DNA from 3 places in the Agrobacterium sp. DE0009 genome. Region 3 is predicted to be linked to each of the others. Evidence: riboswitches for the same ligand, from Rfam matches in the RefSeq annotation. Region 3 holds a riboswitch; each other region holds the start of a gene.
The links. A riboswitch is a leader RNA that binds a small molecule or an ion and turns the genes downstream of it on or off. The one in region 3 is predicted to bind cobalamin.
Positions count from the first base shown of each region.

Region 1: it holds a riboswitch for cobalamin, as region 3 does, so the genes downstream of both, FS804_RS10875 (ABC transporter substrate-binding protein) here and FS804_RS18415 (DUF1636 family protein) in region 3, are expected to answer to the same signal.
Region 2: it holds a riboswitch for cobalamin, as region 3 does, so the genes downstream of both, nrdH (glutaredoxin-like protein NrdH) here and FS804_RS18415 (DUF1636 family protein) in region 3, are expected to answer to the same signal.

Region 1 covers NZ_VEIU01000002.1:303,792-313,654, reverse strand. The annotation lists gene FS804_RS10895 (aldehyde dehydrogenase) at 1-1,240, opposite strand, end outside; gene FS804_RS10890 (cupin domain-containing protein) at 1,431-1,787, opposite strand; gene FS804_RS10885 (glyoxylate/hydroxypyruvate reductase A) at 1,815-2,738, opposite strand; gene argE (acetylornithine deacetylase) at 2,761-3,885, opposite strand; cobalamin riboswitch at 4,254-4,488, shown strand; gene FS804_RS10875 (ABC transporter substrate-binding protein) at 4,645-5,676, shown strand; gene FS804_RS10870 (iron ABC transporter permease) at 5,673-6,701, shown strand; gene FS804_RS10865 (ABC transporter ATP-binding protein) at 6,698-7,498, shown strand; gene FS804_RS10860 (pseudoazurin) at 7,495-7,971, shown strand; gene FS804_RS10855 (type I secretion system permease/ATPase) at 8,236-9,863, shown strand, end outside.
Region 2 covers NZ_VEIU01000001.1:1,856,752-1,866,614, forward strand. The annotation lists gene nrdE (class 1b ribonucleoside-diphosphate reductase subunit alpha) at 1-1,563, opposite strand, end outside; gene nrdI (class Ib ribonucleoside-diphosphate reductase assembly flavoprotein NrdI) at 1,575-1,973, opposite strand; gene nrdH (glutaredoxin-like protein NrdH) at 1,985-2,206, opposite strand; cobalamin riboswitch at 2,509-2,733, opposite strand; gene FS804_RS09410 (nucleoside triphosphate hydrolase) at 2,860-3,489, opposite strand; gene FS804_RS09415 (ATP-binding cassette domain-containing protein) at 3,486-4,268, opposite strand; gene FS804_RS09420 (ABC transporter permease) at 4,268-5,350, opposite strand; gene FS804_RS09425 (sugar ABC transporter substrate-binding protein) at 5,553-6,575, opposite strand; gene FS804_RS09430 (ROK family transcriptional regulator) at 6,839-8,071, shown strand; gene recQ (DNA helicase RecQ) at 8,129-9,863, opposite strand, start outside.
Region 3 covers NZ_VEIU01000005.1:212,055-221,917, reverse strand. The annotation lists gene FS804_RS18450 (mannitol dehydrogenase family protein) at 1-54, shown strand, start outside; gene FS804_RS18445 (L-rhamnose mutarotase) at 65-394, shown strand; gene FS804_RS18440 (L-fuconate dehydratase) at 431-1,708, shown strand; gene cobD (threonine-phosphate decarboxylase CobD) at 1,690-2,736, opposite strand; gene cbiB (adenosylcobinamide-phosphate synthase CbiB) at 2,735-3,700, shown strand; gene FS804_RS18425 (cobyric acid synthase) at 3,687-5,144, opposite strand; gene cobO (cob(I)yrinic acid a,c-diamide adenosyltransferase) at 5,146-5,763, opposite strand; cobalamin riboswitch at 5,891-6,104, shown strand; gene FS804_RS18415 (DUF1636 family protein) at 6,222-6,647, shown strand; gene cobW (cobalamin biosynthesis protein CobW) at 6,644-7,681, shown strand; gene cobN (cobaltochelatase subunit CobN) at 7,737-9,863, shown strand, end outside.

The DNA.
Region 1 (9,863 bases), on a different contig from region 3:
GATGATCGGAAAGCGCCAGAGCCTCCTCTTCCGTATGGAACGTCTGCAGCGTCAGCACCGGGCCAAAGATTTCCTCGGTCACCGCAGGGGAACTCTGGTCGACATTGGCGATCAGCGTCGGCTGGTAGAAATAGCCGAGGCCGTCCATGATTGCGCCGCCGATCAGGCATTTGCCGCCATGGGCGATCGCCGCCTGCACGATGCTGTCGATACGCTTGCGCTGCACTTCGGAGATAACAGGCGAATATTGGGTGGCCTCGTCCCAGGTTGGGCCGGGCTTCACCGCCTTCATGCGGGCGATGATCGCGGCGGAAAGGGTATCCGCCGCGCTTTCTTCGACAATGATGCGAGAGCCGGCAACGCAGGCCTGCCCGGCATTGGAAAGAATATTGCCGGCAATGGCCGCCGCCGCCTTTTCGATATCCGCATCGGCAAAGACGATTTGCGGGCTCTTTCCGCCAAGCTCCAGCGTCATGGGCTTGATACCGGTGCGGGCGACATTGGCCATGATGGCGGCGCCAGCGGCTGTGGAGCCGGTGAAGCTTACCTTGGCGATGTCGGGATGTCCGGTAATGGCATTGCCAGTGACCGGCCCGTCACCCAGAACGATATTGATGAGGCCGGCGGGGAGCCCGGCCTTGATCGCCAACTGAGCCATGAATATGCTGGAAAAGGGGGTCATTTCGGACGGTTTCAGCACCACGGCGTTGCCGGCGGCAAGCGCGGGACCGAGCTTCCAGCCAGCCATGGAGACCGGGAAATTCCACGGCGTGATGGCGCCGACGACCCCGTAGGGTTCAGTCATGATCATGCCGAGGCTCGTATCGTCGGTCGGCACGAGATCGCCGCCTTCCTTGTCGGCGAATTCTGCGAAGAAGCGAATTTGTTCGGCGGTGACGGCAATGTCGCCTGAAATCAGCTGACCCACGGGCCTTGTCGAGGACAGCGCCTCGATTTTAGCCAGCGTCTCGGCTTCCTGCTCGATCAGATCGGCCCAGCGTTGCAGGACCTTGGTTCGCTCGCGCGGCCGAACACCACCCCAGTTGCTGTTTTTGAGCGCTGTCTTTGCCGTCTGCACGGCCTCATCGACAACCGATGCATCCGCCTTGGGGCAGCCGGCATAGCCCACGCCATCCGAGGGGCGGTGCATGTCGATACCGGTTTCGGCCGGGATCAGCCTGCCGCCGATGAAATGGCCGATCGGCAAGGAAACTCTCTCTGGATCGAAGCTCAGCGACATCTGAAACCCTCTGTGGATACGCCTCAAGCTAAACCCTGGTGGCAAGCAGCATCGGCCGACTGCTGCGGGGGCGGTGAATGAAAATCCTGTTTTGCCACTGACGGACAGTGCAATCTTCGGTGCGTCCATCCGTGGTGAAGTTCCCGGATGCAAACCAGTTCGGCCCACACCGGGAATTCAAAACGTCAACTCATCCGGTCACGGTGACGTAGATCTTTCGCACGGTCTCGATCGTCTTCCACACGCCAACGAAACCGGGCTTCATGACGAAACTGTCCCCTGCCGTATAGCGCAGCGGTTCGCCGCCATCCGGAGTGATCTCGATGACACCTTCAAGAATGTGGCAGAACTCGAAGGTTTCACCCTTGATCGAGCGGCTCTCGCCTGGAGTCGCTTCCCATATGCCGGTGTGCACGGTGCCGTCGCGGGCCTCGTCCAGTGGCCAGGTCTTGAAGGAAGGATCGCCGGAGATCAGGCGCTCTGGCAGGGCTTTCGAAGCCTTTGGTTCGAAGGTGGGTCTGGTATCGAGCGTCTTGAGGAGTGACATAAGGAGGTCCTTTCTTGGAACAGATGATCAATAGCCGCGGGCGCGGTCGACGAGGCCAAGCGGCGGTTCGCCGGCCTCATACCGCTTAATGTTTTCGATGACGGTGCGGGCTGCGGAGTGGGGTTGTGTGACGCTGGCGATATGCGGCGTCAGCAAAATCTTCGGATGAGTCCAGAAGCGGTGGTCCTGTGGCAACGGTTCGGGTTCGGTGACGTCAATGACCGCGCCCGAAAGCATGCCGCTGTCCAGCGCATCGATAAGCGCATCATGATCCAGCTGTTTGCCGCGCCCGGCGTGAACCAGTCCCGCGCTTTCAGGCATCATGGCCAGTCGATGCCGGTTCAGCAGGCCCACGGTTTGGTCCGTGAGTGGCAGCAGGCAAACGAGAATATCACTTGTCGCGAGGATATCATTCAATCCCGCTTCGCCATGGTGGCAGGTGACGCCGTCGATCACACGTGGCGAGCGGCTCCAGCCGGAAAGCGGAAAACCGAACGGTTTCAGCCGCTCAAGCGCCGCAACGCCCAGCATGCCGAGGCCGAGAATGCCGACTCGACGCTCTTCGGCCTGTGCCTGGGGCAGGGCCTTCCACAGTTTCTGGCGTTGCTGATCCAGATAGGCGGGCATGTTGCGATGCAGCGCAAGCACGCCAAAGCTCACATATTCCTGCATCATGCGGATGATGCCTTCATCCACCATGCGCACGACCTTCACATGGGCAGGAACCGCATTGATCTGGAACTGATCGACACCTGCGCCGATGGAAAACAGGATTTCGAGATTGCGGTAACGGCCGATATCATCGGGCACGGTCCAGGTGAGGAGATAGCGGACCGCATCCGGATCGACGGTCTGTGGCTCCATCGAAAAGGGAAGGTCGGGCAGATTACGGGCAAGAGCGTGCCTGAAAATCTCGCCGCGCCTGGCATCTGAGTTAAACAAGAACGTCATGTGAAATCCGGTTTCCGAAGGTTCAGGCCGCACATCGATGGGCAAGCCTTTCCAGCAGCGACTGGCAGGCGGACAGTTCTGTGGTGGTGATATATTCATCCGGTTTGTGGGCGCGGCCGATGTCGCCCGGACCGCAAATGATGGCGTCGATACCGGCAGCCTGAAAAAGTCCGGCTTCCGTACCGTAGCTGACGGCGTCAATGCACGGCGCGTCTGTCAGCTGCTCCATGAGGTTGACGAGCGGCGCGTCAGCGGCAAGCGAAAGCGCAGGGTAGTCGCTCATCGGTGCCCATTGAACGTCTGTCCCGTTGGCTGCAAGCCTCTCGACGCTCTCACGCAATGGCTCGAGCAGGGCGAGCGGCGATACACCGGAAATGGCCCGTGCTTCCACTTCGATGGTGCACAGGTCCGGGACGATATTGATCGCCTGCCCGCCATTTACGGTGCCGATCTGCAGGGAGGAGTAAGGCGGCTCGAACGTGCCTTCGAAGGGGCCCTGCGTGAGGGCTTGGGCAGTTTCCACCGCCTTTGCCATGATGCCTGTCATGAGATGGATCGCGTTGACGCCCTGATCGGGCCGTGAGGAATGGCCGGAGCGGCCGCGGATGGTGATGCGTGCGGCTGCCTTGCCCTTGTGAGCACGCACAGCGCGCAGATTGCTCGGCTCACCGATGATCGCGCCCGCTGGTTTTGCGCAAAGATCCGGCAAAGCGGCGATCAGATGGGGCACACCCCGGCAGCCCGCCTCCTCATCATAGGAAAAAGCAATGTGAACCGGCCGCTTCAGTGACATCTGCGCAAATGCCGGCGCCGCGGCGAGAACCGTGGCAAGGAAACCTTTCATGTCGGTGGTGCCACGGCCGTAAAGACGCTCGCCCTCGGCTCTGAGCGCAAAGGGGTCGGAGGACCATTCCGGCTCCCCGGCGGGCACCACATCCATGTGGCCGGACAGGATGTATCCGCTGGCATCCGTCGGGCCGAAGCTCGCAAAGAGATTGGCGCGGTCCCCTTCCGGCCCGGCAAGCAGCGAGACCTTCGCGCCGTGGCTTCGCAGATAATCGGCAATCCATCCGGCAATATCGCCATTGGCGGTTCCGACGAACGAGGGAAAGCCGACAAGACGCTCCAGAATTTCGATGGCGTTCATGGCTCTCTCCGCGCTTCACCGTCGCAGAGCCTAAAAGTCACCGGCTGCGTTTGTATGCTGAAGTGAAGAAGATTTCGGTAGATTGTTGTGTCCTTACAGCGGTTTCGGCGAAATCCTGCCGGGTCGATGGGAAAACTGACAGCCCTTTTTCCGATGCCGCCGTGTTGTTGAACGGAGACGTCAACGTAAAGCGGCTTTTTAGCGGTTGGATTTTGTCGAAGATGCCGAGAAACTGTATCGCCTGCACGCTTGGGGCTTGTGGCCGGTTTTTAAGCCGGCAACTTCTTGACTTTTCATTGCGGCGGGCTAGCTGGCCGTCTTTGTTCCAAGCTGCGACACGATCGCAATTGACGCCCCGCCTCTTGCCCCTTATGTGAGTATATGACGGTTCCTGCAGCCGAAAGGCGAAGGGATTAATAGGGAACATGGTGCGGGCGATATTTTCGCCCAATGCCGTGGCTGCCCCCGCAACTGTAAGCGGATTGTCGTTCATCCCCGTGGCGCCTCATGGCGTCATGCCACTGTATTCTCTGGAATGCGGGAAGGCAGATGAGTGACGCAAATTCGTGAGCCAGGAGACCTGCCGTCAAAATATGAACCATCGTTACGGGCGGGGAAGCCCGGAGGAGGAGACTGTAATGTTATTACGTTACATTTTGTTTGCATCCGATCATCGTTCTCCGTACAAGACGTCCCGCTGTTGGTGCGCGTTCTAACGCCTGCTGCTCTCGAATAAGTTTACTTTCGACTGGAGAACACATGTTTCATTTAAGACGCCTGCCGGCTCTCGCCGGCATCGTGGCGGTTGCCTTTGCATCCTTGCCCGCCGTTGGCGCGCAGGGCGCCGAAACCACCTACCCCCTGACAATCAACAGCTGCGGTCAGGAGATCACCTTCAAGCAGGCGCCGGCCCGCACCGTATCTGTCGGCCAGAGCACAACCGAGGTCCTTTACCTGCTTGGTCTCGCCGACAAGGTTGTCGGCACGGCGCTGTGGATCGGTCCGGTTCTGAAGGGCTACGAAGAGGCCAACGCCAAGATCGAGCGATTGGCCGACAACGACCCCAGCTTTGAGGCGGTTGTCGGCAAGAAGCCGGATCTCGTGACGACACAGTTCCAATGGCAGATCGGCCCAGAGGGTGTTGTCGGAACGCCGGCGCAATTTGCCGAGCTCGGCATTCCCGTTTACACCTCGCCGGCCGATTGCATGGGCAAAGACAATTCCGGCGGTGGCGATGGCGTGCGCAACACCGTTTTCACCATGGAACTGATCTACCAGGAAATCCGTGACCTCGCCAAAATCTTCAACGTGCAGGATCGCGGTGAGGAAGTCGTCGCCGACCTGAAGAGGCGCGAGGACGCCGCCAGAGCCAAGATCGCTTCTGCCAATGGCAAGCTCTCGGCCGTCTTCTGGTTCTCGAGCGCCGAACTGGATATCGACCCGTACGTCGCCGGCCGTAACGGCGCTCCGGGTTACATCATGTCTGCTCTCGGATTGAAGAATGTCATCGAAAGCGACGAGGAGTGGCCGACGGTCGGCTGGGAAACCATCGCCAAATCCAACCCGTCTATCGTTGTCGCCGGCAAGATGGACCGCCGCCGCTTCCCTGCAGATGACATTGCCGTCAAGCTGAAGTTTCTGGCAACTGACCCGGTGGCAAGCATCATGCCTGCTGTCAGGCAAGGCCATGTGTTCGAAATGGATGCGCAGGCGATGAACCCGACCATTCGCACCATTGAAGGCATCGAAACGCTGGCCGAGGCGATTTCGGCTGCCGGCCTCGCCAAGTGAACGGCCTCTCCCTCCATCTCGGCAGGGCGGGCCTGGTTTTTGCCGCGCTCGCCCTGCTGTTGATAGCGCTGATGGCCGGAGCGGCCATCGGTGAGACAGCCATTCCATTTGACGTCGTCGCAAAAACGATAGCCAATCGCGTCTTTCATGCGGGCTTTCCGCTGGAGCCGCTGGATGAGGGTATCGTCTGGAGCTATCGTCTGAGCCGCGCTGTCGTTGCCGCCTGCTGTGGGGCTTCGCTGGCGCTTGCCGGAGCAGTGTTGCAATCGCTACTGCGCAATCCGCTTGCCGATCCCTATATTCTCGGTATTTCCGCCGGCGCCTCTACAGGCGCCGTCGCTGTCGCCCTCTTGGGATTCGGTGCGGGGTTTCTGACCATGCCGGCAGGGGCCCTGATCGGCGCTTTCATCGCGTTTTCACTGGTCAGCCTTCTTGCCGTGCGAGCCGGACACGGTAACAGCGCCATCATTCTGGCGGGGGTGGCCGGGTCGCAGTTGTTCAATGCCGTAACATCGTTCATCGTCACCAAATCTGCCAATGCCGAGCAGGCACGCGGCATCATGTTCTGGCTGCTCGGCAATCTCTCCGGCGTGCGCTGGCCGGATGTCTGGCTGGCGCTACCTGTCAGCCTTGCGGGACTTCTCATCTGCCTCTGGTATGCCCGCGCGCTAGACGCCTTCGCTTTCGGCGGCCAGGCGGCAGCATCGCTTGGGATCCCGGTACGCTGGGTCTATACGGTGCTGATCTCGGTTTCCGCCATCATGACAGCTTCAATGGTGTCCCTGGTCGGGTCCATCGGTTTTGTGGGCCTTGTCATTCCCCACGCCGCACGCATCTTCGTCGGTGTTCGCCATGGTATCCTGCTGCCGGTGACGGCGCTAACCGGGGCCGTTTTTATGATCGTCGCCGACATTCTCTCTCGCATCGTCATACCGGGTCAGGTTCTGCCGATCGGCGTCATCACCGCGCTCGTCGGCGCGCCCGCCTTTGCCTTCATCCTGGGGCAGAGAAGGGGGCGGTCATGAAGCTATCCGCCCGTGACCTGCATTTCCATGCCGGTAACGCTGATATTGTGCGCGGTGTTTCACTTGAGGTCGGCGCCGGGGAGTTCCTCGGCATCATCGGGCCGAACGGCTCAGGCAAAAGCACACTGCTTTCCATGCTGGCCGGCATCCGAAAGCCGCGCCGGGGGCACGTTGCGCTTGGCGGCGAGCCGCTTGGTTCACTGGGGCGACGCGACATCGCGCGCCTGCTTGCCTTCGTGGAGCAACAGGCCGAAACCACCGAGCGCATCACTGCGCGACAGGCCGTGGAGCTTGGGCGCACACCCTATCTCGGGCCGCTGTCCGCCTGGTCGCCGAATGACACCGCCATTGTCGATGCGGCACTTGTTAATGTCGATATGGCCGATAAGGCCGAGCGCGGCTGGCACCACCTTTCCGGGGGTGAACGGCAGCGCCTGCATATTGCCCGGGCCTTGGCGCAGGAACCACGAATCCTGCTGCTGGACGAGCCCACCAATCACCTCGACATCGGCCACCAGATCAGCCTGCTCGATCTGGTAAAGCGGCAGCGTCTCACGGTCGTCGCAGCGCTGCACGATCTCAATCACGCCGCCATGTTCTGCGACCGCATCGCCGTCATGCATCGCGGCGAGATGATCTCCGTCGGCCCGCCGCGAGAGGTTCTCACCTCCGGGACGATCGCCGAGGTGTTCGGCGTGGACTGCGTGGTCACCATGGACGAGAGAGGCTTTCCGCACATACGTTTTCTGCCGGCGCATGGACTGGCCGAGGATCCAAGGAAAGAACTGGCACGATGAGTAATTTGATGCTGGCAGACGCTCCGAAAAAGATCCGACCGTTTTGGATCGTTGCCGTGATTGCGGCGGCTTTCACAGCCTTTCCGCTTGAGGCCTCGGCCGAGACCTTCGAGGTGAAAATGCTGAACCGTGGCGAAAAGGGCCCGATGGTATTCGAACCCGATTTTCTCGAAATCGCGCCCGGTGACCGCGTGCGCTTTGTGCCCACCCACAAAAGCCACAACGCCGCGACCATCGACGGCATGGTCCCGGAAGGTGCCGAAGGTTTCAAGAGCCGGATCAACGATGAGTTCGAGACCGGTTTCGAAAAGCCGGGCTTTTACGGCATCAAATGCTCACCGCATTACGGCATGGGCATGGTGATGCTCATCAAGGTTGGCGATGCGGGCCTGCCGCAGAGCTACAGGACAGTAAATGTTCCCGGTCGTGCGAAGCCACGATTGGACGATCTTTTCGACCAGGCGGAAAAATGAGGTGTAGGCGTCGCAGCTTTCCCCAACCTCGTTGCAGAAAGAATCCCCAGATGGCGTTTTCGGTGCGGTGGATAATCCCATCTGACGGCGTGGGGGAGATGTATGCGCAGTCTGGTGGGTAATTTGTTGTGGTACAAGGCTACAACGAATGCCGTTATCCTTGTGGTAAAGGTCCGGCCGGGTCCGCGTCGTTGAGCGGTGATCGGCCTGAAGGTCTGATGATTGTCGTGCATCGGCGTTTGCCGCGTAGAGGAAAACCAGCCTGTGGGCTTTCAGAACCACCAGCAGACACCGCCGCAGTCTCTGACGGTGGCGGTTGTCGCGCCGCTTAAGGGCACGTTTCTCGGTGTTGCGCTCATCAGCGGTGTCGTCAACATTCTGGCGCTCACGGCGCCGCTCTTTATGTTGCAGATTTATGATCGGGTGCTTGCGAGCGGCAGCGTTCCGACGCTGGTCGGTCTCGGCATTCTCGCCCTTGGGCTTTATTGTTTCCAGTGTCTGCTCGATGTCATTCGCGCCCGCATTCTGATCCGCATCGGCGAAGATTTCGATACGCGTTATGCCGCAAGGGTGCATGATGCGGTCGTCCGCCTGCCGCTCGTCAGACCTATGCCGGGTGACGGCCTGCAGCCGCTGCGCGATCTCGACAATGTGCGCGGCTTTCTCTCCGGCATGGGACCGACGGCTTTTTTCGACCTGCCGTGGATCCCGCTTTATCTCGGGCTGTGTTTTCTGTTCCACGTCTGGATCGGCGTGACGGCGCTTGCCGGTGCGATACTGCTGATTTCCCTCACGATCCTCACCAATATCTTCTCTCAGAAGCCCAGCCGTGACACCATGGTGCAAAACATGGCCCGCAACCGGCAGCTGGAAACCTCGCGGCGCAATGCTGAAGTCGTACAGGCCATGGGACTCGGCAGACGTCTCGGCCAACGCTGGCAGCACTCCAACGACGCCTATCTCGCTGCCAACCGCAGCGCGGGCGACGTGGTCAGCGGCCTCGGCAATATCGCGAAATCGCTGAGGGTCGTGCTGCAATCGGCAATTCTTGCTGTCGGGGCGTGGCTCGTCATTAAGCAGGAGGCGTCCGCTGGCGTGATGATCGCGAGTTCGATCATGATGGGCAGGGCGCTGGCCCCTGTCGATCTCGCCATTTCGAACTGGAAGTCCCTGGTGGCCGCGCGGCAGAGCTGGGCGCGGCTGAAAGAGCTTTTCAGCCGCGTGAACGCCGATGGCACCACCATGGCCTTGCCCCGGCCGGAAAAAGAACTGCTGGTCGAAAACGTCACCATCGTTCCGCCGGGGAAGAGAAAGCCCACCGTCACCGGCCTCGGCTTCAACCTGACCGCTGGCCATGCGCTTGGTGTCATCGGTCCTTCGGGCTCGGGAAAATCCACACTTGCCCGCGTTCTCGCGGGCGTCTGGACACCGGCGGCGGGGAAGGTGCGGCTGGACGGTGCGAGTTTCGAACAGTGGGACCGTGAGGCGCTTGGTCGACATATTGGTTACCTTCCGCAAGGTGTGGAGCTGTTCGACGGCACGATCGGTGAGAATATTTCCCGCTTCGAGGATAGTCCCGACCCCGAGGCAATCATTGCTGCTGCCAGGGCTGCTGGCGCGCATGAGCTGATCCTTCGGTTTGAGAAGGGGTATGACAATGACATCGGCGAGGCGGGTTCAGCGCTTTCTGCCGGGCAGCGCCAGCGCATAGGCCTCGCCCGGGCTCTTTATGGCGATCCCTTTATCGTTGTGCTGGATGAACCCAATGCGAACCTTGATGCGGAAGGCGAGGCCGCCGTGGTCAGTGCCATTTCTTCCGTCAAGACACGGGGCGGCATCGCGATCGTTGTCGCCCACCGGCCCAGCGCCATCGGCGCCGTCGATTTCATCCT
Region 2 (9,863 bases), on a different contig from region 3:
CTCCATCGCCAGCCGGTTGCTGGCGCGGATAGCGTGATAGGTCACGGTGTAGAAATAGATATTGGTGAAATCTACGCCTTCTTCGGAGCCATAGAAGATGCGCTCGCGCGCCAGATAACCGTGCAGGTTCATCTGACCGAGTCCGATGGCATGGCTGTCGTCATTGCCCTTTTCAACAGACGGAACGGAGGAAATGTGACTCATGTCCGACACCGCCGTCAGTGCCCTGATGGAGGTTTCAATGGTCTTGCCGAAATCGGCTGAATCCATTGCCGCGGCGATATTCAACGAACCGAGATTGCAGGAAATATCCTTGCCCATGTGGCTATAGGAGAGATCGGCATCGAACGCGCTGGCTTCGCTGACCTGCAGGATTTCCGAGCAAAGATTGCTCATGCTGATGCGACCGGCAATCGGATTTGCCCGGTTCACCGTATCTTCGAACATGATATAGGGATAGCCGCTCTCGAACTGGATTTCGGCGATGACCTGAAAAAATTCGCGCGCCTTGATCTTCTTCTTTCGGATGCGGCTGTCGGCGACCATCTCGTGGTACTTTTCCGTCACCGAGATTTCGGTGAAGGGCACCTCATAGACCCGCTCCACATCATAGGGAGAGAACAGATACATTTCCTCGTTGTTGCGGGCGAGCTCGAAGGTGATGTCTGGGATGATAACGCCGAGCGACAGGGTCTTGATGCGGATTTTTTCGTCAGCGTTTTCACGCTTGGTGTCGAGGAAACGCATGATGTCTGGGTGGTGGGCATGCAGATAGACTGCACCCGCACCTTGGCGGGCGCCGAGCTGGTTGGCATAGGAAAACGAATCTTCCAGCAGCTTCATGACAGGTATGACACCGGAGGACTGATTTTCGATCTGTTTGATCGGTGCTCCAGCCTCTCGAATATTGGTCAGTGAAAGGGCAACGCCGCCGCCGCGCTTGGAAAGCTGCAGCGCCGAATTGATGGAGCGACCGATGCTTTCCATATTGTCTTCCACCCGCAGCAGGAAACACGAGACCAGCTCACCGCGGCTCTTCTTGCCAGCATTGAGGAATGTTGGCGTTGCCGGCTGAAAACGGCCGGAAATGATCTCATCGACCAGATCTCGGGCAAGCTGCTCGTCACCGCGCGCAAGAGCCAGCGCCACCATGCAGACGCGGTCCTCATAACGCTCCAGATAACGTTTCCCGTCGAAGGTCTTCAGGGTGTAAGAGGTGTAGTATTTGAACGCACCGAGGAACGTCGGAAAGCGAAACTTCCGCGCATAGGCCTCGTCATAGAGATCGCGCACGAAATTGAAGGAATACTGGTCCAGCACCGCCTGCTCGTAATAGCCTTCGGTCACCAGATAATCGAGCTTTTCCCTAAGATTATGGAAAAACACCGTATTCTGATTTACGTGCTGGAGGAAATATTGACGTGCAGCGAGCCGATCCTTGTCGAGCTGGATTTTTCCGTTCTCGTCATAGAGGTTCAACATCGCGTTCAGTGCGTGGTAGTCCAAGCCCGCATCAAGCGGCTTCTGGCTTGCGGCTGTTGGCTGCTTGGTGTCATTGCGCAATGCGCTAGCGGTCAGCGTGTCCAAAATCGGTCCAATCCATGTTTGACGGTGGCGACGTCTTCTTCCGTCCCGAGAAGCTCAAAGCGATAGAGAAACGGCACGGCGCATTTTCGCGAGACGATATCTCCGGCGGATGCGAAGGCGGCGCCAAAACTGGTGTTTCCCGCCGCAATGACGCCGCGGATGAGGTTGCGGTTGGAGGGTTCGTTCAAAAACCGGATCACGGGTTTCGGCACTGCCCCTTTGGTGCCGCCGCCGCCATAGGTTGGGGTGACGAGCACATAGGGTTCCGACACCTGCGGTACATCCTCTTCAGCGCCGAGCGGCAGGCGAAGCAATCGCCGCCCCAGTTTCAGAAGGAAACGATGAGTGTTTTCTGAACGGCTGGAATAATAGACGATCAGGCTCATCGCCCGCCGCCTCAGCTGATCGCGCCGATCATATCCGGCCGGAAACCCGCCCAATGGCGTTCGCCGGCAACGACTACGGGAACCTGCATGTAGCCGAGGCCACGGACGTGGTCGAGCGCATCCGCATCTTCGGAAATGTCGATAATCTCATAGGGAACGCCGATACGGTCGAGGGCGCGATAAGTGGCGGTGCATTGGACGCAGGCGGGTTTACTGTAAACGGTGACGGTCATAATTTCCCTCTCGAAGCCAATTTTGGACGCGGCAAAGCCTTGCCGATTGCAATCACAACCGGACGGTGATGGTTCTGTCATTCAGGTGATGCTTGGTGTTTGAGAGTTCGTGCGATCCGAATGAAAACAGATGGATTTTCGGGCACGCTTCAAACAACAGAAGTCGCTCCTCTACGCTGACGAGCGTAGCAACTTAAAAATATGCACTGGCATGACTTCACCCCGAAGCTCGTTATGGAGGGGGCAGAAAAGGGCGCACGCAAGTCATTTGCGCGATACACCTTCCTCCGGACACCCCGCCCGTGGACGTTTGCGCTCAAGGCAGGTCTCCTGACTTGCGGGTCACAACATTCATTCCGGCCTTCCCGAAGCTCTCAGCCCCAGTGACTCAAATCGGAACGATGCTCGCCGCTTACAGTTGCGGGGGCAGTTTCGGCCTTGTTTCGCCTCAATGGCGTAACGCACCGAATTCCCGTCTTAGCTCCCAACCCTTGCGAATCGGAAGAACCTTGAACACTAGATATAGTATATGAGGAAATCCTAGCGTCAACCAGTAGATGACGCGAAAGCTGGCCCCTGGGGATAAAAAAGATTCATCGCAGAGTGACAGCCGCTAAACGGCGCGGAACACGTCATGTTCGGGGAACGTCGATCTATTCCCAGATGTCGATGTGGATATCGGCCGGGCGGGCGTTTTCAATCACCCGTTTTCCATTCGGAAGATCGTTCTCGAAAAGCTTGGCATGAATCTGAGCCGCATCAAGGCCAAAGCCCAGCCATCTGTCACGCAGTCTCTGTTCCAGAACGGTCACGGAAGGTCCTACAAAGACACTCAAATCAAAATGGTCGGATAGCCTTGTCCAGGGCGCTTCGTTGAGCAGTAGATAATTGCCCTCAGCCAGAATAAAGCGCGTTTCAGGCGCGATGGCACGGGCAGAGGCGATGGCGATTTCTCGGGAACGATCGAAAACCGGCACCAGCACTTCCTGCCCGCCCTGCCGAACGGCAGAGACGATATCCAGAAAGCCACGGACATCGAATGTTTCCGGCGCACCCTTCCGCGGCAAAAGCCCCCGCTCTTCAAGGATGCCATTATCCATATGGAAGCCGTCCATGGGCAGCACGGCGGCCGTTTCGCCACGTGCGATGAGAGCATCACATAGGGCATCCGCCAGCGTGGATTTGCCGGCCCCTGGGGGGCCGGCAATGGCAACGATGAAACGGGATTGGCCCTTTGCCCGTCGAAGAACGTCTTCAACGATCGTTACGAGCTTCAACGTCATGCGGCGAGCGTTTCCTTCGGCGCTTCCTTGGCGCCGGTCATGAAGGCGACTGCGTCGGACATCGAATAATCCTTCGGATTGATGACGCAGAGGCGCTTGCCCAACCGATGGATATGAATGCGATCCGCCACCTCGAACACATGCGGCATGTTGTGCGAAATCAGAACGATCGGCAATCCACGGGCGCGGACGTCGAGGATGAGCTCAAGGACGCGCCGGCTTTCCTTGACGCCAAGAGCGGCTGTCGGCTCGTCAAGAATCACCACCTTCGAGCCGAAAGCGGCTGCGCGTGCTACGGCTACGCCCTGCCGCTGGCCGCCGGAGAGCGTTTCCACCGCCTGATTGATGTTCTGGATAGTCATCAATCCGAGTTCGGAGAGCTTGTCCCGCGCGAACTTTTCCATGGCCGGCCGGTCGAGGGCACGAAAAAGGCTGCCGGCTATGCCGGGCTTGCGGATTTCGCGGCCCAGGAACATGTTGTCGGCGATCGACAGGGCTGGTGAGAGTGCGAGGTTCTGGTAGACGGTTTCGATACCGGCCTTTCGCGCTTCGATCGGTGAGCGGAACTGCACCGGCTTGCCTTCGAGCCTGATCTCCCCTTCGTCGGGCGTCACCGCGCCCGAGATTGCCTTGATGAGCGAGGATTTGCCAGCGCCGTTATCACCGATGACGGCGAGAATTTCACCGGGGTAAAGATCGAAATCGGCATTGTCGAGTGCGGTCACGCGTCCGTATCGCTTGACGAGATTGCGTGCCGTGAGAATGGGTTCGCGTGCCATCAGCCTGCTACCTTTCTGATCCACTGGTCGATTGCAACAGCCAGGATGATGAGGACACCGATCAACAGATAGGTCCATTGCGGGTCCGTACCAATCAGTCTCAAGCCTAGCGAGAAAACGCCGACAATCAGCGCGCCAAACAGCATGCCCATGATCGAGCCACGACCGCCGAAGAGCGAGAGGCCGCCAATCACGACAGCGGTGATGGATTCGATATTGGCGAACTGTCCGGCCGTTGGCGATACCGAGCCGATGCGGCCGATCAATGCCCAGCCTGCGAAGGCGCAGATGAGCCCCGAAAGCGTATAAACCGTCGTCAGCATGCGCTTGACGTTGACGCCAGCAAGCTCGGCCGCATCCGGATCGTCACCAACAGCGTAGAGGTGGCGGCCCCAGGCGGTGCGGTTCAGCACATACCAGAGGAGGGCAACGAGCAACACCATGGCGATGACGCCATAGGTAAAGACGGCACTGCCGAGGCGCAGGTTGTTCCCGAAGAACTGGAGGATGGGTGCCTGCTGCGCAATATCCTGGGCGCGGATGGTTTCATTCGCAGAGTAAAGGAAGTTGGTGGCAAGAACGATCTGCCACATGCCAAGCGTCACGATGAAGGGCGGCAATCGCATGCGCGACACGAGGATGCCGTTGACGAAGCCGCAAAATGCGCCAACAGCCAGTCCGCAGAGAATGGAGAGTTCCGCCGGCAAGCCGTAGCGGAAGGTGAACTGCCCCATGATGACCGAAGACAGCACCATGATGGCGCCGACGGACAGATCGATGCCGGCAGTCAGGATGACGAGCGACTGCGCCGCACCGACGATACCGACAATGGCCACCTGCTGAAGAATGAGCGTCAGCGAAAAGGCAGAGAAAAATTTGCCGCCCAGTGTGATGCCGAACACTATTAGCGACAGCACCAGAACAATCAGCGGGACAGCTGCAGGACTGGAGTGCAGAAAATGCTGGAATTTTTCGAGCAGGCTCTTGTCGTGCGTATCGAAAGCGGCGACCTGGGTCGAGCTTCCGGACAGCACATTTTCAAATTCATTATGCGGTTGGGTCCGCACTGGCTGATCGCTCATGGATTTTCCTCCCGATCGCTTCATCACATTTGCCCTGGAAGCATAACCGTTCTGCAGCGGGCCTTGTGTCGATTCAAACTGTTGAGAAGCGGACTCCGTCGACCCAGGGGCGCGCCCTGCGTCCACTCATCTGGATCACGCCTCATTCACTTGAGGCTGAAAGCGGGGGCAAAAAGCCCCCGCCTGCGTCAGATGCGAGGCATCAGCCCCAGCACTTCTTGAGGCCTTCCTTGGTATCGATCGAGTCGAGACCCTTCACCGGCTTGTCCGTCACCAGCGTCACGCCCGTGTCGAAGAAGGTCTTGCCAGCTGTCGGCTTTGGCTTTTCACCGGTGTCGGCAAACTTCTTGACCGCCTCGACGCCCAGTGCCGCCATGGCCAGCGGATATTGCTGCGACGTCGCACCGATCACGCCTTCGGCCACATTCTTCACGCCCGGGCAACCGCCGTCGACCGAGACGATCAGAACATCCTTTTCGCGACCGACTGCCTTCAGCGCTTCGTAGGCGCCGGCAGCTGCCGGTTCGTTGATGGTGTGGACAACGTTGATGGTCGGATCTTTCTGCAGCAGATTTTCCATCGCTGCACGGCCACCTTCTTCGTTACCGTTGGTGACATCATGGCCGACGATGCGGGGATCGTTCTCATCGCCGATCTTGTTGATGTCCTTCACGTCGATGCCGAAGCCCTTCATGAAGCCCTGGTTGCGAAGCACGTCGACCGTTGGCTGCGAGGGGGTGAGGTTGAGGAATGCGATCTTTGCATCCTTGGCCTTGTCGCCAAGCGTGCCGGCTGCCCATTTGCCGATCAATTCGCCGGCCAGCAGATTGTCGGTTGCGAAGGTGGAATCGGCGGCATCGACGGGTTCAAGCGGCGTATCGAGCGCGATCACCAGAAGCCCGGCATCCCGTGCCTTCTGCACGGCAGGTACGATGCCCTTGGTGTCCGAAGCGGTAATCAGGATACCCTTGGCGCCATCGGCAATGCACGTTTCGATCGCTGCCACCTGGCTTTCGGAATCGCCATCGATCTTACCGGCATAGGCCTTCAGCGTAACGCCCAGTTCCTTTGCCTTGGCGGTGGCGCCTTCCTTCATCTTGACGAAGAAGGGGTTGGTATCGGTCTTGGTGATGAGGCAAACGGATGTGTCGGCGGCAGATGCAGCGGAAGCGAAAGAAACGCCAAGCGCAAGCGCGCCCAGAAGAGCGGAAACAGTGGTCTTCATGAGATCCTCCCAATGGATATTTGAGTACCTTTACGGTTACCCGACGATCCCGTCTCCTCCGAGATCGACGACCGTTGACGCAGATGGAACCACCAAAGGAACCGGCTGTCAATAAATAAATCCGATTGAATTATTAATTCCGTATGGCATTCTGTCAGCGGCAGGGAGGACAATCGCCACGTCGGTTAACGTTTGCGATAGCAAGATTGCCATAAAGCCTGATCTATCGGTCGCGACAGATAGTGCGGGCGGGAGGATGACATATGAGACACTCTGTTGAGACGGCGCCGCCAGCGCCGTCGACCCCTATGGATATCAGCGGCGGTGCCAATCAGGTTGGCGTGCGCGCTTATAATGAGCGGCTGGTGCTGTCTCTGGTCCGCCGCCATGGCGCGCTGTCGAAAGCCGATATTGCAAGACTTTGCGGGCTGTCGGCGCAAACGGTCTCGGTCATCATGCGTTCGCTTGAGAAGGACGGCCTTCTTATTCGTGGTGAGCGCCTGCGCGGTAAAGTCGGGCAGCCTTCGACGCCGATGCGGCTCAACCCGGATGCCGTGTTTTCGTTTGGTGTGAAGATCGGTCGGCGCAGCGTCGATCTTGTCCTCATGGACTTCGTTGGCCGGATAAGGCTCAAGCTGCGCAGGACCTACCCCTACCCCCTGCCGGAATGGATATTGCCCTTCGTCATCGACGGAATCGCTGATCTTGAATCGCAACTGTCGCCGCTCGAACGGGAGAGAATCGCGGGCGTTGGTATCGCCGCCCCATTTGAACTTTGGAATTGGGCTCAGGAAGTGGGTGCGCCGCCAATTGAGATGGAGCGGTGGCGCGGCGTCGATATAAGATCGCAGATTGCCGAAGGCGTCAGCTATCCGGTCTTCCTGCAAAACGATGCCACGAGTGCCTGCGGTGCCGAGCTGGTTTTTGGCGCTGGCCAGAATTATCCGGATTTTCTTTACGTCTTCATCGGCTCCTTTATCGGTGGCGGCGTCGTCCTGAACTCAGCGCTTTTTTCCGGAAAGACTGGAACCGCTGGCGCAATCGGCCCGCTGCCCGTCCAGGGCCAGGATGGTAATACCGTCCAGCTCCTGAAAATCGCGTCGATCTTCGTCTTGGAAAACATGCTGCGGGAAAGAGGCATCGATCCGCGGCCGCTTTGGTTCTCGCCGGATGAGTGGATCGATTTCGGCGAACCTCTTGAGAGTTGGATCAGGAAGACGGCTGCCGCACTGGCTCAGGCTGTTATCGCGGCGGCCTCTATTATCGATTTTTCCAGCGTCATCATCGATGGCGGCTTTCCGGATTGGGTGAGGGCGCGCATCGTCGCCGCCACCCAGGCCGCTCTGAAACATCACGATCTACAGGGCGTCACGATGCCAGAAATCGTCGAGGGTGCGGTCGGCAGCCAGGCGAGAGCGATCGGCGGCGCCAGTCTGCCGCTTTTCTCTCGATACCTCATTGATCAGAATGTGCTCTTCAAGGATACCACGGGTTGACCGCTGCTTCTGCCGGACCGACTTCCTTGTCCGGCTATCAGGCTTCGGCGGAACGTCTCACCCAGTAGCAGCGTGCTGTAGGATCGCCGTCAGAAAGGCATCGCCGTAGCGCTCGAGCTTGGTCTCTCCGACGCCGGCGATGCCAGCCATAGCCCTTGCGGTCTGCGGTTTCGCTGTCGCCAATTCCAGCAAAGTCCTGTCGTGGAAAATGACGTAGGGCGGAACGTTCTGCGCACGCGCAATTTCCATGCGCTTCGCCCGCAAAGCCTCGAACAGACCCCGGTCGGCGTCAGGCAAGATCGTCGACACCGCATTGCGGCTTGCCTGCTGCCGGCCGGATCGCGGAGCGCTCGGTACCCTCAGCATCAATGCGGGTTTTTCCCGCAGGAAGCGTCGTCCTTCCTCGGAAATAGAGAGGCCACCATGGCCGGAAAGGTCGACCTCAATCAAGCGCATTGCCACCAGCTGGCGCAAGATCGCGCGCCAGGTCCGATTATCGTGTTCCTTGCCGATCCCGTACGTGCTGATGCGATCGTGCCCCAACCGGGAAATCCGCTCATCCTGCGCGCCCAGCAATACGCTGATGACATAGGCCTGTCCGAAACGTTCTCCTGTACGGTAGATACAGGAAAGGAGCTTCTGCGCGGCGACGGCCCCATCGAACAGATCGGGCGGTGCCGCACACGTATCGCAATTGCCGCAGGGCTCGCACCGATCGCCAAAATAGGAAAGCAGAACCTGCCTCCGGCAACCCGCGGTTTCCGCGAGACCAAGCAGCGCATCCAGCTTCTGGCGTTCCATATGCTTCCGCTGGTCTGCGGCATCCGACTCTTCGATGAAGCGATTACGCAGGGCAATATCTTCGTAACCATAGAGCATCAGCACGTCAGACGGCAGGCCATCACGACCGGCGCGCCCCGTTTCCTGATAATAGGCTTCGATACTGCCGGGCAAATCGATATGCACCACGAAGCGTACATCCGGTTTGTCGATGCCCATGCCAAAGGCGACGGTCGCAACGATGATAATGGCTTCCCCGTGCTGGAAACGGGTCTGGTTCTCCTCACGGGCCGCTTTGTCCATACCGGCATGATAGGGCAGCGCATCGCGCCCCTCTTGGCAGAGCCACGCCGCGGTCTCGTCGACCTTGCGCTTCGACAGGCAATAGACGATGCCGCTTTCATTGTCCCGGCCTGCCAAGAAGCGTCTGAGCTGCGCCCGGGGATTATCCTTCTCCATGATCGCGTAACGAATATTCGGACGATCAAACCCAGCAATGAAGGCATCACCTTCATCAATCCTGAGATGGCCGAGGATTTCCATCCGTGTGGGCTCGTCAGCCGTCGCGGTGAGCGCCATTCTCGGCACGTTCGGAAAACGTTCGATCAAGGTATCAAGCTGGCGATAGGGAGGGCGAAAATCGTGACCCCATTGCGACAGGCAATGCGCCTCATCGACGGCAATCAACGACAGATCAATGCCCTGTAGCGCGTCAAGAACATCTGGTTTGAGAAGAGTTTCGGGGGCGGCATAGAGAATATCGATCTCTCCGGCCCGCATTGCGCGCCACAGATCCCGACGCTCTTCCCACGAAAGATCCGAGTTGAGCGCCTCCGCTCTGATGCCCGCTTGGCGCAAAGCCGCTACTTGATCGACCATCAGCGCGATGAGGGGCGATACGATCAGGCCCATACCATCGCGCGCCAGTGCCGGAATCTGATAGCAAAGCGATTTTCCGCCCCCTGTTGGCATCAACACGAAGGCGTTGTTCCCCGCCATCACATGCTCGATG
Region 3 (9,863 bases):
TTGAACGTGCCGCAGGAAAAGCTGCGCGCGGCGCTTGCCACCATCAAGCAATAACGGGGTTTTCATGCAGCGAATGGGCATGGTCATCGGCGTCAAGCCTGAGATGATCGCGGAATATAAAAGGCTGCACGCCGCTGTCTGGCCGGAGGTTCTGGCATTGATCAGCGACTGCAATATCCGCAATTACACGATCTTCCTGCGTGAGCCGGAAAATCTGCTTTTCGGCTATTGGGAATATCACGGCAAAGATTTCAGCGCCGACATGGCGAAAATGGCGGCTAGCCCCAAGAACCAGGAATGGTGGTCTTTCACCATTCCCTGCCAGCAACCGCTCGAAAGCCGAAAGGAAGGCGAGTGGTGGGCGATGATGGAAGAGACCTTCCACCTCGATTGAACGATTTTCTTTGACACTGACCGCGAGTAACCGGCCATGACCAAAATTACAGATCTGCGTGTTTTCGACCTGCGTTTCCCGACCTCCCAGAGCCTTGATGGTTCTGACGCGATGAACCCCGACCCGGATTATTCGGCGGCTTACGTCATTCTCGACACCGACGAGCCGGGCCTGAAGGGCCATGGCCTAACCTTCACCATCGGCCGTGGCAATGACATCTGCTGTATGGCCATCGAAGCGATGCGGCACCTGGTCGTCGGCACGGATCTTGCCACCGTCACCGAAAACCCCGGCAAATACTGGCGGCATTTGACGGGTGATAGCCAGCTGCGCTGGATCGGTCCGGACAAGGGCGCGATGCATCTCGCCACCGGTGCCGTGGTCAATGCCGTGTGGGACCTGCTGGCCAAGAAGGCCGGCAAGCCGGTGTGGCAGCTCGTGGCCGACATGAGCCCGGAAGAAATCGCCGATATTGTTGATTATCGTTACCTCACCGACGTGCTGACCCGCGATGATGCACTGGCGATCCTCAGAAAGGCCGAGGCGGGCAAGAAGGAACGTATCGAGACGCTGAAGAACGAAGGTTATGCCTGCTATACGACGTCGGCTGGCTGGTTGGGTTACGACGACGCCAAGCTGCGCCGTCTTTGCCAGGAAGCCATCGATGCCGGATTCAACCATGTGAAGATGAAGGTCGGCCGCGATCTGGAGGACGATATTCGCCGCCTCACCATTGCCCGTGAGGTGATCGGTCCCGACCGATACCTGATGATCGATGCCAATCAGGTATGGGAAGTGGATCAGGCGATCGAATGGGTGAATAAGCTCGCTTTTTCCAAGCCCTTTTTCATCGAAGAGCCTACCAGCCCGGATGATGTCGCCGGCCATCGCAAGATCCGTGCCGCTATTGGCTCGGTGAAGGTGGCAACCGGTGAAATGTGCCAGAACCGCATCATGTTCAAGCAGTTCATCGCCGAGGGCGCGATTGATGTCGTCCAGATCGACAGCTGCCGCATGGGTGGCCTGAACGAGGTGCTGGCGGTTCTCTTGATCGCCGCCAAATACAATTTACCGGTCTGGCCGCATGCTGGCGGCGTCGGCCTCTGCGAATATGTTCAGCACCTGTCGATGATCGACTATCTGGTGGTGTCGGGCACCAAGGAGGGCCGCGTGATCGAATATGTCGATCATCTCCACGAGCACTTCATCGAGCCCTGCGACATCAGAAACGCCGCTTACATGCCGCCGAAACTGCCGGGCTTCTCCATCGAAATGAAGCCGGAGTCGATTGAGACCTACACGTTCGAAGGATGACGGAAGGCGAGCAGCGCTTCTTCGAGGCGCTGCCATTCCGCTTCGCTACCGGGAAGGCCGAAACGCATGTCATCAGGTCTTTCATCGAAGATACGCACCAGAATGCCGCGACGGCCAAGATGGTTGAAAAGGTCCGGCGTGAAAGGGCTGCGCACGAGCGTAAAAAGCGATGTGCCGCCGGCTATCTCGACTGCTGTTTTCTCCAGAATGCGCTTTAGCCGCCGGGTATCGTCCGCAAGTGTGAGCCGCATGGCTGATCGCCACTTCTCGTCTGCCAGAGCCTCTGTCGCGATATGCAGTGCCGGGCCGGAAACGGCCCAGGGCCCAAGCCTTGCTTCCAGTTCAGACGCGATATCGGGATGCGCAATCGCAAAACCCAGCCGGACACCCGCCATGCCGTAAAACTTGCCAAAAGAGCGGAGGACCACCAAAGCGGTCCGCCCGGCCGCATCTGCGAGGCTTTCGCCGCATCCGGTCTCGATAAAGGCTTCGTCCACCACGAGCAAGCCGCCCTTGCGCCCCATGGTCTCAGCGAGCTTCAGCAGCGCCTCCCTGTCGATGATCCGACCATCGGGGTTATTCGGGTTGATCACCACGGCGTAGTCGTGTGCAGACAGCTCTTCCATGTGTTTCACTTCGCTGACTGCCACTCCCGCCATTTGCGCCGTCCGGGCGTGTTCCGCGTAGGCAGGCGAGAGCACGGCGGCGCGTTTTGCGCCGCGGGTGATAGCGATCTGAGCCAGCAAAGGCATCAGCATCTGGGTTCCGGGGGAGAGTGCCACATGTTCTGGCGAGCGCGCTCCGAAATGGTCTGCGGCAATTCGCTTCAGATTTTCGGCGACGTCGGGTTCCGGCAGGCGGGCAAATGCGCTGGCGGGAAGGGGCGAATGCGGGTAGGAGTGCGGGTTGATCCCTGTCGAAAGGTCGATCCACGGTTCAGGCGCTTCCGGAAACATCAGACGCGCCTTGCCGAGATTGCCGCCGTGACGGATCGCAGCTTTCGCCTTATCTGGTACTGTCTCGCCCATGTTCTTTGCTCTCGCTTTCCTGTCGCTCTTGATCGAACGCGTCACCGGCTATCCGAACTGGCTGTTCCGGCGCATCGGGCACCCCGTGACCTGGATCGGTTCGCTTATCGCGCTGCTGGACAGAAAATGGAACCGGGAGAGTGCGTCATTTTCACAGCGCAAAACTGCAGGTGTGGCGGCGCTCGCGGTTTTTGTCGGGCTGACGCTCCTCATCGCCTGGTCTGCTCAGTCCGTTCTGCTTTTTCTGCCCTTGGGTCTTTTGCTGCTTGCCGTTTTCGGCGCGTCGCTCCCGGCGCAGAAGAGTCTTGAACAGCATGTTGAGGCTGTCGCCACCGCTTTGGAGCGGGAGGGTATCGAAGGCGGCCGTAAGGCGGTGTCGATGATTGTCGGCCGCGATCCGCAACGGCTGGATGAGGCTGCAATCTGCCGCGCAGCGATCGAAAGTCTGGCGGAGAATTTCTCCGACGGTATCGTTGCGCCGGCCCTCTGGCTTGGTCTGCTGGGCCTGCCGGGCGGTGCGGCCTATAAGGCAATCAATACGGCCGACAGCATGATTGGCCATCGGTCCCCGCGTCACGAGGCCTTCGGCTGGGCCTCCGCCCGTCTTGATGATCTCGTCAATCTGCCGGCCTCGAGACTGAGCGGCTTTCTGTTCGTTGCCGCAGCATTTTTCGTGGAGGGCGCATCCCCTCGCGATGCCATTGCCGCGATACGCCGCGACGCGCACCATCATCGCTCCCCCAATGCCGGCTGGCCGGAAGCGGCCATGGCCGGCGCGCTCGGCTTTGCGCTCGCAGGCCCCCGCTCTTATGGTGGGCAGATGATCGAAGCGCGTTTCATGGGCGAAGGCGGAAGGTCGGAGCTGGTTGCCGGTGATATTCGCAAAGCATTGCGGCTGGCGCGGATTGCGGATCTGTTGCTGATCGGCCTGTTCGGACTTCTGGCGATCCTTATCGCGCTATAGCAAGCAGCCTGTCGAGATCGAGGTGCTGCTCCATATGAGCAGCCAGACGGTCGAGAACCGCATCCACCTGCGCATCATAATTCAGGTCGGTGCCCTGCCCGCCGAGACGCTCCAGCCACGCGCTGCGCTGGCTGTTATCCGCAAAGAGACCGTGAATATAGGTGCCGAAGACACGGCCGTCGGGTGAGATGCTTCCATCGTAATGCCCGTCGATCGTCGAAAACGCCAGATTGCCTGCTGCTCCCGTGGTTTCCCCGACATGCATTTCATAGCCGGATAAACTAACGCCATCAAAACTTGCGCCGTGAACGGAAACGAGCCGCTTGTCACCCGTCAAAACCGTGTCGACATCAAGCAGGCCGAGCCCCTCGACAGTCGCCGGCGGTCCCTCGATGCCGTCAGGATCGGCAACGGTTTTTCCAAGCATCTGGTATCCGCCGCAAAGGCCGAGTACGTAGCCGCCGCGGCGCACATGCGCCTTTATATCAATGTCCAGGCCCGCATCTTTCAGCACGGAGAGATCGGCAATGGTGGATTTCGAACCGCACAGCAAAACCAGCCGGCAATCGGCGGGGATCGTCTCACCTGGCCGCACGCGGATCAGTTCTACATCCGGTTCCATGTCGAGGGGATCGAGATCGTCGAAATTGGAGATATGCGGCAGGATTGGCACCGCGATGCGGATTTTTGCGCCCTGTTTTGGCTCTGCCGGGCCGGAAAGTCCAAGCGCATCTTCCGCTGGCAGCTTTCTCGCATCGGCAAAGTGCGGCAGAAGGCCGATGGAGGCCCAGCCGGTCTTTTCCGCGATGATCCGCATGCCATCGGAAAACAGCTCCGGATCGCCGCGAAAACGGTTGACGATGAAACCTTCGATCATCGCCGCGTCATCGACGTCGAGCACCGCCCTGGTCCCGACGAGGCTGGCGATGACACCGCCGCGGTCGATATCGCCGATCAGGATCACCGGCGCATCGGCCGCGCGGGCAAAACCCATATTGGCGATGTCGTTGGCACGCAGGTTGATTTCGGACGCGCTGCCAGCCCCTTCCACCAGCACCAGATCGGCCTGTTGTTTCAGGTGCTCGAAACTATCAAGCACGCGCGGCATCAGCCCGGCCTTCATATGCTGATAATCGGCCGCCTTGGCGTTACCGATGATCTTGCCCTGCACGACCACCTGTGCGCCGGTTTCGCTCTGCGGCTTCAGCAGCACCGGGTTCATGTGCACGGAAAGCGGCACGCCCGCTGCCCGCGCCTGTAGCGCCTGCGCACGGCCGATCTCGCCACCATCCGCGGTGACAGCGGCATTGTTCGACATGTTCTGCGGCTTGAACGGCATGACGGAGAGGCCACGCCGGGTGAATGCGCGGGCAAGGCCGGCCACCATCAGCGATTTGCCGACATCCGAGCCCGTTCCCTGAAACATCAGCACCCGTGCAACCATGTCAGAATTCAATCCCCGCCTGCGCCTTCACGCCTGCCTTGAAGTGGTGTTTGACGAGGGTCATTTCCGTCACCATATCCGCCGCGTCGATCAGCGGCTGCTTGGCGTTGCGGCCGGTGACGATGACGTGCAGATCCGGCCGGCGGCTGGACAGTGTCTCAACAACCTCCGCCAACGGCAGGTAATCGTAACGCAAGGCGATGTTCAGTTCGTCCAGAACCAGAAGGCCGATCGTTTCATCGGCCATCAGAGCCTTGGCCTCCTCCCATGCCCTTGTCGCCGCTGCGACATCACGTTTCAGATCCTGCGTGTCCCAGGTGAAACCTTCGCCCATGGTGCGCCACACGATCCTGTCGCCGAACAAGCTCAGGGCCTGCTGTTCGCCTGTCGACCAGGCACCCTTGATGAACTGAACGATGCCGACCCTTCGCCCGGTGCCGAGCATTCGCAGGGCAAGGCCGAAGGCCGCTGTGGACTTGCCCTTGCCGGGACCCGTATTGATCATCAGCAGACCTTTTTCAATCGTCTTTTCAGCAACCTCGGCGTCCTGCACCGTCTTGCGATTGACCATTTTCTGCCGGTGGCGCTCGGCTTCGCTGGCGCTGATGTCGCGTGTCATTCGGTTTCCTCTTCTTCCACCTGTGCGGAGTCGCCCGCCACAGGAGCGGCGACTATACCCAATTTGCCGCACCCGGCAATCTGCCGTGCCGATGGCTCGCGGCATTGACCCATGCTTCCGTTCAGCCTAAGGGTAAGGGACTGACGGTCTTTTCCCGGCAACGGGAAAAGCTAAGAGGGAACACGGTTCCACCCCAACGTTGGGTCATTCCGTGGCTGCCCCCGCAACTGTAAGCGGTAAGCCCGCACCGTAAAGCCACTGGACCCGCAAGGGGTTCGGGAAGGCGGTGCCAAGGCGTCAAGCCGCGAGCCAGGAGACCTGCCGTTTCAGGAAAAACGTCTGCCGGGCGGGGTGCTCCGGTCAGTCGGTTCGTTCGAAGGTTCGGCTTGCGGCCACCCGCGTGCCGTCTTCGACATCCGCACCCCAAGATTTTTGCAAGGCGCGGGAAACGATACGGCTTGGATATTTCAGCGACATCTTCTTCCACCAGCGGAAATTCGCAGGACGAAACGGCGCCCGGCGTGACCGTTTTCATTTGCAGAAGCTGCCGTGATGAAGCCGATCCCAATGCGGAACCGCGCCTGGGTTCGCGCCTCGTCGAAGCCGTCATGGCAAAGGCTGAGGAAGCGGGTGTCACCGTTCGTTCCGTCAACTGCCTTGCCAATTGCAAGCGCGGCCTCAGCGCCGTGCTGCGCAGCGCCAACGGCTGGTCCTACGTCTTTGGCGGGCTGACAACCGACGGCGCTGATGATTTGCTGGCCGGGGCGAAACTGCTTGCTGCCGCCTCCGATGGCCTGATGCCGTGGCGCGGCCGCCCCGAATCCTTAAAGCGCGGCATGGTCGCGCGCATTCCGCCTTTCGATTTTACCGAGGAGAGATCATGAGCACCCTTCTGGACCGCGTTCCCTGCACCATCGTTACCGGCTTTCTGGGGGCTGGCAAAACCACGCTGCTGCGCGGCCTTCTCGAAAAACTTGACGGCAAGCGGCTCGCCATCATCGTCAACGAGTTCGGCGACATCGGCATTGACGGCGAAATCCTCAAAGGCTGCGGCATTGAAAGCTGCCCCGAGGAAAACATCGTCGAGCTGGCCAATGGCTGCATCTGCTGCACGGTGGCGGATGATTTCCAGCCTGCGATCGAACAGATCCTCAGCCGCCAGCCGAAGGTGGAGCACATTCTCATCGAAACCTCGGGTCTCGCCTTGCCCAAGCCGCTGGTACACGCCTTCCAGTGGCCGGCCATCAAGAGCCGGGTTACTGTCGATGCCGTGGTGGCCGTGGTGGATGGGGCTGCGCTTGCCGAGGGCCAGGTGGCTCACGACATGGAGGCGCTCGCCGCCCAGCGCGCCAATGACGAAGCGCTCGACCACGACGACCCTGTCGAAGAGGTTTTCGAGGATCAGGTCGCCTGCGCCGATCTCATCGTGCTCACAAAGGCTGATCTTCTTGACGTTGCTGGCTTGGAAAAGGCCAAGGCGCATATTCTCGACCATCTGCCGAAGGCGGCAAAGATCGTCATGGCCTCCAATGGCGCCATCGACCCTGCCGTGCTGATCGGCCTTGGCCTTGCCGTCGAAGACGATATTGAAAACCGCCGCACCCACCATGACGGCGAACTTGACCACGAGCATGATGACTTCGACAGCTTCGTCATCGATTTGCCTGCCGTGACCGATCCGGAAGCCCTGGCGATCCGCATTGCCGAAACGGCAGCGGCTGAGAATGTCCTGCGTATCAAGGGCTTCATCGAGGTATCCACCAAGCCGATGCGGTTGCAGGTGCAAGCCGTCGGTAGCCGCGTGAACCACTATTACGATCGGCCGTGGGCCGCAGGTGAAGAGCGCCGCAGCCGCCTTGTCGTCATCGGCGAAAAGGGCATCAACCGTGAGAAGATCGAGCAGATGCTGGCTGCCTGACACACGCATTTATCTGGGCGCAAGCAGCGACAGACGTCTGATGGACATGCTTTAGATGCATATTCTTGCCACCACATCATCGTCTCTAGACGACCTGATAGAGCCGGTTGACCTCAACCAGCCTCGCTCAGATGTGGTGATGCTGTCTTTTTCAGCAAGCGATCTGGCAGGGCTGGAACAGGCCTGGCGGCAGGCGGAGGAAGCGTCGACCACCCTCTCCTGCGCCAACTTGTCCGAACTTCGGCATCCCATGTCGGTCGATCTGTGGATCGAAAAGACGGCGGAGCACGCGCGCGTCATCCTTATCCGGATTCTCGGCGGCGCGGAGCGCTGGCGTTACGGCGTCGACCAGCTTTCCATGCTCGCGCGGCGACGTGGCATCAGGCTTCTGCTCCTGCCGGGCGAATGCAGCGAGCGGGACGAAAAACTGGAGGTTGCTTCAAGCGTCGGTCAAGACATTTTAGTGTCCGCTCTTTCGTTCTTCCGCGAGGGCGGGCAGGAAAATATGCGCCGCCTTGCCGCCGGTCTTGCTGCCCTAGCAAGGGGTGGGGTTTGGCCGGAGATCATGGCCGAACCGTTGCCAAGAGTCGGTTTTTACCGCCCGGGTTCAGGCGTGGTGGACAGGTTGCAAGCCTGTGCCGGCTTTGCCGTCGGCGCGCCGTTTCTGCCCATTCTCTTTTATCGCTCCATGCTTTTGGCGAATGATGTCGCGCCCGTGGATGCCCTATACGAGGCGCTGTCGCGCCGTGGCTTTGCGCCCGTTCCGATTTTTGTCAGCGGCCTGAAGGATCGCGAGGCGACCGGCTTTCTCGGGACCGTGTTGCCCGATATCGCGCCCGCCGCCATCGTTGCGGCGACCGCTTTTGCCAGTCAGACGGATGATGAAGGGGCAACCTTGTTCGACCGGATGGGTATTCCGGTGTTTCAAGTGGTGATGGCAACGACGCGACGGGATGGCTGGGCGGAAAACGCCCGCGGTTTGAACCCTTCCGATCTTGCGATACATGTGGTCCTGCCGGAATTGGATGGCCGGATCCTCGCCGGTGCGATCTCATTCAAACAGGCGCGCATGGGTGGCACCAGCCTGATCAATGTCCCCGAGATTGACCGTGTCGAACAAGTGGCAAACCGCATTGCCGCTTTGTTGCGCTTGCGGCGTGCTGCTGCTCGGGATCGCCGGATCATTGTCCTGATGCCTGACTATCCCGGTGCCGCGCCGGGGCGAACCGGCTACGCCGTCGGTCTCGATGTGCCGCAAAGCGTTCTCGAAATATTGCGCGATCTGAAGCAGGCGGGCTATGCGGTGGAGGACATTCCCGAAACGGCTCGAACACTGCTCGAACGGGTCGACGCGCAGGAAGCTACGGTCGATCTGTCCATTTATGAGGAGTTTCTTTCCGGACTACCGCCGGCAGCCGCCGCTTCAATTACTGCAACGTGGGGCGCTGCAGGCGATGACGAGGGGTTGAGGGAAGGCGCTTTTCGGTTTCGGGCCGCCCGTTTCGGCAATGTGATTGTGGCGCTGGCGCCAGACCGCGGGCGCAATGAGGATAGACGGGTGGATTATCATGACCCGGCGCTCCCGCCCCGGCATGCCCTTGTTGCTTTCGGTGTATGGATGCAGCGGGTGGCCGATGCCCATGCCATCGTCCATGTGGGTGCGCACGGCACGCTGGAATGGTTGCCTGGCAAGACGGTGGCGCTTTCGCGAGATTGTTTCCCCGAAATCGTCACCGGCTCATTGCCTGTCGTCTACCCTTTCATCGTGTCAAATCCTGGTGAAGCGGCGGTGGCAAAGCGGCGGATCGCGGCCGTAACGATCGGGCATGTTCCTCCCGTGCTCGTCAATGCCGGGCTTTCGCCGGAGCAGTCGGCGCTGGAGCAACTGGTCGATGAGTATGCGCAGGCTGACGGGCTGGATCGACGCCGGCGTGACCGGCTGGCAAAACTGATTGTTGAAAAGGCGCTGGAGACCGGGCTTGCGGCCGATGCGGGTGTGGCCGCGAAGGATGATCCGGATGCGGCGCTGTCGCGCATCGATGCCTTTCTATGCGACCTCAAGGACTTCGCGATCAAGGACGGCCAGCATGTGTTCGGACGTTGTGACGAGGATGAGACCGATCCTTTGAGGTGGCAGAGCGCCGAATCGGAAAAAGCCGCCCTGCTTGCCGCGCTCGACGGC